One region of the Rhodococcus sp. NPDC057529 genome, then DNA from elsewhere that is predicted to be linked to it. Evidence: riboswitches for the same ligand, from Rfam matches in the RefSeq annotation. Region 1 holds a riboswitch; the other holds the start of a gene.

Region 1 (5,183 bases):
TAACGAGGAGTACCCGCCACGGGCATCCGAACCTGGACGACGGTTGGCCGCGGTGTCCAGCGGTGAAATGCCCATCGCTCGCCCCGACACACTCGGACCACCGTCGATACCGCCCTTACACGGCAGGCAGACGCAGGTGGTCGCGCAGAGTCTCGGTCGTGTACTCGGTTCGATAGACCCCGCGTTCCTGCAATTCCGGTACGAGTCTGTCGACGAGGTCGTCGATCGAATCCTGCAGGTGGTACGGATTGATGTTGAATCCGTCCACGACACGATGTCGCACCCAGTACGCCCAGCGATCCGCGATCTCACCGGCGGTCCCGGCCAGGTAGCGCGAGTTCGGGGCCACTTCGAGGACGAGCTGTCGGATCGACAGGTCTTTCTCCGCGGCCAGCGCACGCCAGTGGGTTATCTGATCGAGCTTGCCGGTGCGGTCCGCGATCGCCAGCGTCCCGCGCGACGGATCGAGTTCTCCGTCGATCGGGTCGATGTCCGGCAACGGGCCGTCGGGGTCGTATGCCGAAAGATCTTGCCCCCAATAGTGTTCGAGGAATGCAATCGCCCGGTGCGGGTTGTAGGCGTTCTCGCGGAGCCACCGAGCCTTCTCCTCGGCATCCTCGGGCGTGTCTCCGATGATCACGGTGACACCGGGAAGGATTCGGAGCGAATCCGTGGACCGGCCGTGAGCGGACAGTCGCGCCCGGAGGTCGCGTGCGTAGGCAACGGCCGCGTCGAACTCGCTGTTCGCCGAGAACACGACGTCGGCATGGCGGGCCGCCAGGTCACGGCCGCCGACGGAATCGCCGGCCTGGAACAACACGGGCCGCCCCTGTCTGCTCGACGGAACGGTGGAGACCGCAGTGGCGTGCAGAAGGTCACTGTTCCGTGCGATGCCCGCAGATCGGTCGGCCGGCAGCCAACTGTCCTGGTGGGCATCCGTGGCGACATCGGCGAGCGACCACGCGTCCCAGTATTCCTTGGCCAATTCGACGAGTTCGGTGGCCCGCTCGTAGCGGCGTTCGTGCGGCAGCCATCCACCGCGCCGGAAGTTCTCGCCGGTCCACGCGTTGTCGGTGGTGACGATGTTCCATCCCGCCCGTCCGTCGGACAGGACATCCAAGCTTCCCAGCCGCCGCACAAGGTCGACCGGCAGACTGTACGTGGTGTTCTGCGTGGCGACGAGACCGATCCGGCTGGTCACCCCGGCAAGCGCCGACAGTTGAGTGATGGCGTCGGGACGGCCCGCAATGTCGGTGGCCAGTGCCGCACCGCGGTTCTCCCGCACACGCTGGCCGTCGCCGAGGAAGAACGCATCGAACAAGCCCCGTTCCAAGGTTTGAGCAACCCGCAGGAAGGTTTCCGGGGATACCTGGTCGGGGGCCTTGGAATCTTCCCACACCGTCTGCGGGCCGATTCCCGGGTAGAAAACACCGAGGTGGACCTGCGCGTCGGCATCATACGGTGCTCCGGTGTCCGGAGTGGACATGGCAAACTCCTGCCTGGTCGTGGCTAGCTGGTGGTCGATGCGAAGCGGCTGAGCGGCCGACGTAGTCCGAGCGTCTCCCGCAACGTCGAGCCCGGTTTCGGAATCCGATGCAGTGACAACTCCTGCAATATGGGAAGGACCTCGTCGACCAGAACGGCGAGATCAGTGGTGACGACGGCGGGATGGATCCGGACACCGTCCACCGTGTCCGCCAGGGACCGCACCAGGTCGACGAAGTCTCGTGCCGAACCCGCGAATCGAAGGCGTCCCCGGTCCGGCCACAGCGCATACCCATCGAGGCGGGCAAGGCGCGACTGCGCGGACTCGGTCTTCGTATCGAGAATCACCTCGACATCGGCGAAGGTCACGGCCCGCTGTCCCGCCGCCGACATCCCGATGTCGGTCACATCCCGACCGGACAGCAGCACAATGTCGAGAAGATCCGGCACCCCCAGTTCCGCAGCTCCCACGACGACTATCTGCCCCTGCGGTGAACGGGGTGTGATGAGCGGTCCGACGACGCTGAAGAATTCGCCCTCGAACCTGACGTGGTGCACCTTGTCGGGATCGAGGTAGCGACCCGTCGCGGCATCGCGGATCACGGCATCGTCCTCCCACGAATCCCAGAGCTGCCGGGCGAGCTCGATGACGTCTCGAACCTCGCGCCGTACGGCCTCGGGGGCACGTGGCTCGAATCCGACTGCACCATTGACGTCCGCGGAGTTGTCCGAGCCGACCACCCATGCCGCGCGACCCCGACTGCCGTGATCGAGGCTGGCCAGCTGCGTCGCGAGATGGAACGGTTCGGTGGTGAGGACGTGCACCGTCGGCGCCACCCCGATAGTGGCCGTCGTCGTCGCCACGAACGACGCACGCGTCCCAGCATCCAACCGTCCCAAGGGGTATGCGCCCTCCCCCGGCACCATTCGGTCGTCGATGGTGACCAGCGCGAAACCGGCAGCCTCGGCTGTGTCCACGACCGACCGGAGAACCCGGGGACAGACCACATCGGCAGGCGGGCGCCCCCACACACGCCACGCGGCGGGATGACCTCCCGCGCCATCTACCTCGACTGCCAGGTGTAGCGGTTTGGGCGCTCGAACCACGACGAAAGTCCTTTCGAAGGAGTGCGGACGCGCACCGGAGAACCAGGGTCCACGGACTCCTTGCGCGCTTGCGGAATCAGTTGTCGATTCCGCCGGGTCGTCACCTGGAGCACCCCGCCGCGCGGGAGGGTTGCCGACCAGCAAGCCAGGGCTTGATGCTGGTACTCATGACCGTCGACATGAATGTATCACGACACGTAAGGCCGAAAAGCGCACCGTCACAACATGCTCAATGCTTCCCATAGCCCACGAAGGGGGCCACGCGTAGCTTTACGATCCCGGTGATTGAAATTCACCTGACGGCACACCATTCGCGGACGGAACGACCGTCGGCGCGACGACGCGGCATCGGCCCGTTAGCCCAATCGCGCTCCGAACGGAAGAGTTTCACTCGTCGGATGTCATTGAGGTTGCAGTGATTTCAACTATCGACCGAGGCGTCCTCGTCATGACACCGTCATTCGTCGAATCTAGTCGTACGGAGAACAGTCATGACCGAAAGCGCCACGCGCACCGAGTTCGTCGTCCGCACAGCCTCGTGGTCCGATCCCGACGCGGTGGCATTGCGGGCGGCCATGGCAGCGGAAGTCGGCCCCAGGTATTCCGATCGTGTGTCGGACGCCGTTCGGGCAGCCACCAATGCGGTGGATCCGGAATCGGTGCATCTCACCGTTCTGGTGTATGTCAGAGACCTCGAGTCTGCGGAGCCACGAGCCGTGGGCCACGCGGCCTTGCGCTGGAACGGCGACGATCTCGAGTTGAAGCGGATGTTCGTCGTCAAGGAAGAACGCGGAACCGGGGTCTCGACCGCGCTGCTCACCGCGGTCGAGGATGCGGCACGAGACGCGAGGCGACCCCGTTTGATCCTCCAGACCGGCGACCGGCAACCCGACGCGGTCAGGCTGTACGAGAAGAGTGGCTACTCGCGGATCCCGACCTTCTCGCCCTACGAGGCCCTCCCCTTCTCGAACTGCTTCGAGAAGGTGTTCGGGTAGGTAACGCGTTGCATACGGCCGTGCTGGTCGTCGTTGGTCAATTCGGATAACCGCTGCGGCGATATACGCCGTATCGGTCACCCGAACTGTGCAATGGGATGCACAGGCGACGCGGCATCCCGAGCGCGGGATCGGCCTCAACCACGGTCGGTTCATCGGTCACGAGAACTCCGAGATCGACTACGCACTGCTTGATCGGCTCCGGCGTCCTGCGAGTCAGAATCGACTCGACACGGCCGCGATCGATCGGTTTGCCGCTCGCGGCCAGGACTCGCAGATCGAATCTCCTCGGCTCGACGAGGCGCCGGGTTCGATACCGACCACAACTATGCCGGTTCGGCCGAAGAACGCCAAGGCCTGCGGTCGGCGCCCGGACGATCCGGGCGCCTCTCTCCGCACGTGCCGTCGTTACGCGGTGGTTCCGCCGTCAGCGGTGTAGACGGCACCGTTCACGAACGACGCATCATCCGACAACAGCCAGGCGACCAGCGTCGCGATCTCGTCGGCTGTGCCATATCGGCCGAGTGGGATCTGCGAGATGAGCTGGTCGTGGACAGTTGCCGCGTTGCCGGGCGCCCACTGCTCCTCGAGGCTGTCGATCATGCGGGTCGCGATCTGACCGGGCGCGACGGCATTGACCCGGACGCCGCGTCCCCCCGCCTCCAGGGCGGCGCTTCGGGTCAGTCCGACGACCGCGTGCTTGCTGGCGGCATACGCGGAGAGCCGGGGAACACCTCGGATTCCGGCCTGGCTTGCGGTGTTGACGATGGCGCCTCGCCCCTGCGCATACAGGTGCGGAAGCACTTCCCGCATTCCGAAGTACACGCTACCCGCGTTGACCGCGAGTACCTGCCCGAACTGGTCCGGGTCGCTCTCGTCGAGAGCGGTCGCCGACCCCTCGATTCCGGCGTTGTTGTGCAGGTAGTCGATGCGCCCGAAATGCGCGCGTGCCGCGTCGACATACGCTCGTGTTCCGTCGTGGGTGGAGACATCGGCACCGACCGCCAAACAGCATTCTCCGAGTTCGCTCTCCAACTCCTTTACAGCCTGCTCGTCGAGGTCGACGGCCGCGACGCGGATCCCGTCCGCAACCAATCGGCGCACCGTCGCGGCGCCGATCCCGCCACCGGCACCGGTGACGATTGCTACACGGCCGGCACCCTGGTGATCGTCAATCATATTGCCTCACTTGTTATCGATTCCGTCGTGAACGCTCTACTGCGCGGTGTATCCGCCGTCGACGAGGAGAAGCTGACCGGTGACATAAGACGAACTCTCGCTCGCAAGATGTGCCACCGCATCGGCGATGTCGTCCGGAGTCGCGGTTCGGCCCAATGGATGTTGTGCTGCCATCGAATCCCACTGGGCGTCGTCGCTGATCTTGTCGGCGGTGAATCCCACCCGCGCGAAACTGGGTCCGACCGCATTGACACGCACTCCGTGCGAGCCGTATTCGACTGCTGCGGCTTTCGTCAACCCGAGCACCGCGTGCTTCGACGCCACGTACGCACTGATGTTCGGCATCGCAACGGTGCTCATGATCGAGGCGATGTTGATGATGGCCCCTCCGCCCGAGGCCGGCGAGGTCATCGCCGC
Region 2 (5,183 bases), on a different contig from region 1:
GCAGGAAGCGGGACCGCGGCAGCCGGTCGACGACGCCGTGTTCTACGGGTCACCAGGCTTCGACGCGAACGACGAATCCGACCTCGGGCTGGCACCCGGCCACGGGTTCGTGATGCGCGCGCACGACGACCCGATCACCGTGGCGGACGGGTTCGGCCGGCTCGGACCCGATCCCGTGCAGACCGACCTCGAGCAACTGTCGGTGCGTGCGGCGACGACCTCCGACGGCATCCGGCGGGAAGACGCCAACGGGCACAGCGAGTATCCACGGCCGAGCGACAACGGCGAACTGCGGGCGTCCGGCTACAACATGGCCGTGATCGCGGCGGGCCTGCCGGAACTGGCGCTCCGGTGACGATCCGGTGGGCGACGAAGACGGTCGCCGCGATCGGCGCGGCGATCCTGACGAGCGGATGTGGTGGCGTGACGGACAACCCGTACAACTTCGGCGACGACGAGATCGCGGCGGCGGCCGAGAGTCTGAGCGGCAGGCCGACGCTCGCCGTCACCGAGAGACACGTCACCGATGCGCTGGTGCGGATCGGCGAAGCCGTCGGCGCGATCGCTCCGGAGGTCCGGTGGCGGTGGCATCGTGAACGCAGCCAGGGCGGCGGATGCCCCGGACCGTACGCCTACACGGAGGGGAAGTCCGTCACCACGCGAGCGCTACTGTCCGACAACCCGATCCGTGACGACGACTGGCCGGTGGTGCTGGCGGCGGCCCGCGCGGTCGCCGCCGACGCCGGGATGGATCGGCTCGACGTCCACGTCGACGAGCCCGGACGTCACGATGTGACGTTCGCCGGCGAGGACGGGAACCGGATCATGTTCGGGACGTACAAGGCTGCCTCGCTCCGGGGCGTCACCGGCTGCCGCCACCCGTGAGTACTTGTCAACGTCGGGCGGTTAACAAGTACTCACGGGTGGCGCAGCCGCATCGCCGAACGGATCCGACGTGCGGCCGACCAGGTCGGCGACCGATTTGAGAACCGCGGTGGGGCGGTAGGGGAACAGCTCCACCGAATCCCGCGTCGAGATTCCGGTGAGGACGAGGATGGTCTGCAGCCCGGCTTCGAGCCCGCAGACGATGTCGGTGTCCATGCGGTCACCGATCATCAACGTGTTCGCGGAGTGCGCGCCGATGGCCCGCAGCGCCGAGCGCATCATCAGGGCGTTCGGCTTGCCAACGTAGTACGGGTCGCGGCCGGTGGCCCGGCTGATCAATGCCGCAACGGATCCTGTGGCCGGAAGGGAGCCCTCGCGCGACGGTCCGGTGGGGTCGGGGTTGGTGGCGATGAAGCGAGCACCCCTCTCCACCAGGCGAATTGCGGTGGTGATGGCCTCGAAGGAATAGGTGCGGGTCTCACCGAGGACCACGTAGTCGGGATCGTTCTCGGTGAGGACGTATCCGATGTCGTGCAGCGCGGTGGTGAGCCCGGATTCGCCGACGACGTAGGCGCTGCCGCCGGGGCGCTGGTTCGCCAGGAACGTCGCGGTGGCCAGGGCGGACGTCCAGATCGATTCCTCGGGAATGTCCAGGCCGGTGCGGAGCAGCCGGGCGCGGAGATCGCGCGGAGTCCTGATGGAATTGTTGGTCAGGACGATGAACGGGGTGCCGGACTCCCGGAGTTCGGCCAGGAACAGGTCGGCGCCGGGGACCAGATGCTCTTCGTGGACGAGTACGCCGTCCATGTCCATGAGATAGGTCCAGCCCGGGTGCTCTACTTCGTTGCTCACCGACTCAGTATGGAGGAGCGGGAGGGTGCATGCGTGACTATGCGAGCAGCCGGAACAGGCCGATGAGACCGACGACGACGATGGTTCCCCGCAGCGCGGTGGGGGACAGGCGGCGGCCGTAGCGGGCGCCGAGGACGCCGCCGAGCAGCGAGCCCACCGCGATGAGGCCGGCGGCCGCCCAGCTGATCCGGTCGAAGGCCACGAGCGTGTACGCGGTCGCGGCGACGACGTTGACGATGAGCGACAGCAGATTCTTCGCGCCGTTCATCCGTTGCAGGCTCTCCGGCAGGATCGCGCCCATCACGCCCATCAGCAGAATGCCCTGCGCAGCGGTGAAGTATCCGCCGTACACCCCGACGGCGAACGTGCCGACGGTCAGCAGGGTGAGTCGCGTAGTGCTCAGGCCCGCCTCGTGGCTGCCGCGTTGCTTCGCCCAGGCCTGGATCTTCGGCTGCAGCACCACCAAAATCAGGGCGAGGATCAGCAGCACCGGGACGATGAGTTCGAACACCGTTTCGGGCAGGTGCAGCAGGAGCCACGAGCCGAGAATCGCACCGCACAGGGAGGCCGGGATCTGCCACCGCAGCCGCGGTCCCTGCCCGGCGAGCTCCCGCCGGTATCCCCACGTGCCGGACACGCCACCGGCGACGAGGCCGATCGCGTTCGACATCGTGGCGGTCACGGGAGGGAACCCGAAAGCCACCAGGGTGGGGAAGGTGATGAGCGTGCCGCTGCCGACGATGGCGTTGATCGCGCCCGCGCCGACGCCGGCGACGAGGATCGCGATGACTTCGAGTGGTGTCACCGAGGCGACGTTACAAGGGCCTCCGACGGCCCGGCAGCCGGGTCACGCGGCGGCGGCGATACGCGACCGCGCGTCCCATCCAACCGCATCCCCGACCGGTTGTCAGCACTTCTGCGCACGGTGATTCTTGCGTCCGCGCGACGCTATTTCCCTTGTGTTGCAGGGAAATACCCCGTGTTGACGACGTCCGGGAATGCAGCTAGTGTTCGCTTCAACCATCCAGAGCGACCGAGAGACCTGGCTCGTTGACGTCGCAGCAACCCTTCCGAATTTTTCGGGTGCGGGTGCTACCGCCGGGATCGATGGAAGGCAGCACATGAACTACCCCGCGCGCCCTGCGTGGCGCAGACGGCACATCGACCTGTGCCGTACCACCTCCTGCCACTGTTGACGAGGTCTCACCGCACGCTCACCGGGTGAAACGCCAGGTGAGCGCCTGACGCGCGCCCGCATCCCGCGGAAGACGCGCCCTCCTCCCCGTCCCGTCTCCAGGTGAAAGGCCGCCTCAGTGATGTCTGTACCCAGTGGTGAGCGAACGTGAGCGCCCCCGTCCGGGCGCGTTCGGCTGCGCCCCTCGATTCCGAACCGTCCGGCAATGGTGACCGGCCCGCGGACGCCGCGCTGGAGGTCGCACGACGGTGGCACCCGTGGCGGTGGGTGGTCAGCGCCGCCGTGCTGGTGCTGCTCGCCCAGTTCGTCCACGGCCTCGCCACCAACCCGGGGTGGGACTGGGCGACGTTCGCCAAGTACTTCACCGCCGGCTCCGTGCTGCAGGCCCTGTGGATGACGGTGAAGCTGACCCTCTGGGGGACGGTCCTCGGATTCGCGCTCGGCGTGGTGCTGGCGGTCGGCCGCCTGTCGCACAACCCGGTGCTGCAGGTGATCGCCTGGGTGTACATCTGGGCGTTCCGGTCGATCCCGCTGATCGTGCAACTCCTGTTCTGGTTCAACATCACGTACCTGTATCAGACTCTGTCGCTGGGCATTCCGTTCGGACCGGGCTTCTTGACGTTCGAGGTCAACGGCGTCATCAGCGGCTTCACCGCCGCCGTCATCGGTTTGGCACTGCACCAGGCCGCGTACTCCGCCGAGATCATCCGCTCCGGCATCATCTCGGTGGACCACGGGCAGATCGAGGCGGCCCAGTCGCTGGGCATTCCGCGTCGTCGCCAGTTCTTCAAGATCGTTCTGCCGCAGGCGATGCGCGGCATCCTGCCGAACGCCGCGAACGAGGTCATCAGCCTGTTCAAGGGAACGTCGATCGTGTCGACGATGGCGATCGCCGAACTGTTCTACCAGGTTCAGGTGATCTTCGGCCGCAACGGTCGCGTCGTACCCCTGCTGATGGTCGCGACGATCTGGTACATCATCCTGACCACGCTGTTGTCGATCGGCCAGTACTACGTCGAGCGGCACTACGCCCGCGGATCGGCCCGGGCGCTGCCCCCGACTCCGTGGCAGAAGGTCACCCGGAAATTCGCCGAGATCCGCGACGCCGGCGTCTCCGTACCGAGAGGGGCCACGAAATGACGACCGACACCCAGCAGGCGGAGTTCGCGGTCGAGGTCCGCGGAGTTCACAAGTCCTTCGGCGCACTCGAAGTCCTCCAGGGGGTGGACCTGCTGGTCCGCAAGGGCGAGGTGACGGTGATCCTGGGCCCGTCGGGTTCCGGCAAGTCCACGCTGCTCCGCACGCTCAACCACCTGGAGAAGGTCGACCGGGGCACCATCCGGATCGACGGCGACCTCATCGGCTACCGGCGCAAGGGCAACAAACTCCACGAACTGCGGGAACGCGACATCCTGAAGCAGCGGTCCCGAATCGGATTCGTGTTCCAGAACTTCAACCTGTTCCCGCACCTCACGGTGCTGGAGAACGTGGTCGAGGCACCGGTGTCGGCGCAGGGCCGCGACCGTGCCGAGGTCGAGGCCGAGGCGATCGCCCTCCTGGATCGGGTCGGCGTCGGCGACAAGGCTCACGAGTACCCGCGGCAACTGTCCGGTGGCCAGCAGCAGCGGGTCGCGATCGCCCGCGCCCTCGCACTGCGCCCGGCGGTGATCCTGTTCGACGAGCCCACGTCCGCCCTCGACCCCGAACTGGTCGGTGAGGTCCTCGCCGTCATCAAACAACTGGCACGCGACGGCGCCACCCTCGTCATCGTCACCCACGAGGTGGGTTTCGCGCGGGAGGTCGCCGACACGGCGGTGTTCATGGACGCCGGCGTCGTCGTGGAGCAGGGCCCGCCCGCGCAGGTCATCGACGACCCACAGCACGACCGCACCAAAGCTTTCCTCTCCCGAGTTCTCTGACCTCCACACCCCGGTGTGGATCCCCGAAAGGCACACATGTCCACCGCACGGTTCCGTAAGAAGATTCTGGCCTCGGCCCTCACCACCGTCGCGCTGCTCGCCGCCGCGTGCGGGGGCGGCGACGTCGAGGACGAGGGATCGGGGCCCACCTCGGCCGCCGGCTACAACCTCACCGCCGATCAGAATCGCATCACCACCGACGAGGTCGAGTCGATCGCCGCGAAGGTCCCCCAGCAGATCCGCGACCGCGGGACGCTCGTCGTGACGGGCAGCGCCGGATCGGCCCCGCCGCTGCGCTTCTACGCCGACGACGACAAGACGCTCATCGGCTC

What was found. A riboswitch is a leader RNA that binds a small molecule or an ion and turns the genes downstream of it on or off. The one in region 1 is predicted to bind S-adenosylmethionine.
Region 2: it holds a riboswitch for S-adenosylmethionine, as region 1 does, so the genes downstream of both, ACFU5V_RS29695 (putative leader peptide) here and ACFU5V_RS35370 (LLM class flavin-dependent oxidoreductase) in region 1, are expected to answer to the same signal.

What each region holds. Positions count from the first base shown of each region.
Region 1 is NZ_JBHVEY010000025.1:88,147-93,329, forward strand. Features, by position in the region: gene ACFU5V_RS35365 (NtaA/DmoA family FMN-dependent monooxygenase) at 116-1,486, opposite strand; gene ACFU5V_RS35370 (LLM class flavin-dependent oxidoreductase) at 1,510-2,592, opposite strand; SAM riboswitch class IV at 2,652-2,765, opposite strand; gene ACFU5V_RS35375 (GNAT family N-acetyltransferase) at 3,084-3,587, shown strand; gene ACFU5V_RS35380 (SDR family NAD(P)-dependent oxidoreductase) at 3,996-4,766, opposite strand; gene ACFU5V_RS35385 (SDR family NAD(P)-dependent oxidoreductase) at 4,803-5,183, opposite strand, start outside.
Region 2 is NZ_JBHVEY010000017.1:138,599-143,781, forward strand. Features, by position in the region: gene ACFU5V_RS29675 (alpha/beta hydrolase) at 1-355, shown strand, start outside; gene ACFU5V_RS29680 (LppA family lipoprotein) at 352-885, shown strand; gene ACFU5V_RS29685 (HAD-IIA family hydrolase) at 907-1,698, opposite strand; gene ACFU5V_RS29690 (sulfite exporter TauE/SafE family protein) at 1,775-2,542, opposite strand; SAM riboswitch class I at 2,755-2,851, shown strand; gene ACFU5V_RS29695 (putative leader peptide) at 2,859-2,933, shown strand; gene ACFU5V_RS29700 (amino acid ABC transporter permease) at 3,080-4,072, shown strand; gene ACFU5V_RS29705 (amino acid ABC transporter ATP-binding protein) at 4,069-4,851, shown strand; gene ACFU5V_RS29710 (ABC transporter substrate-binding protein) at 4,888-5,183, shown strand, end outside.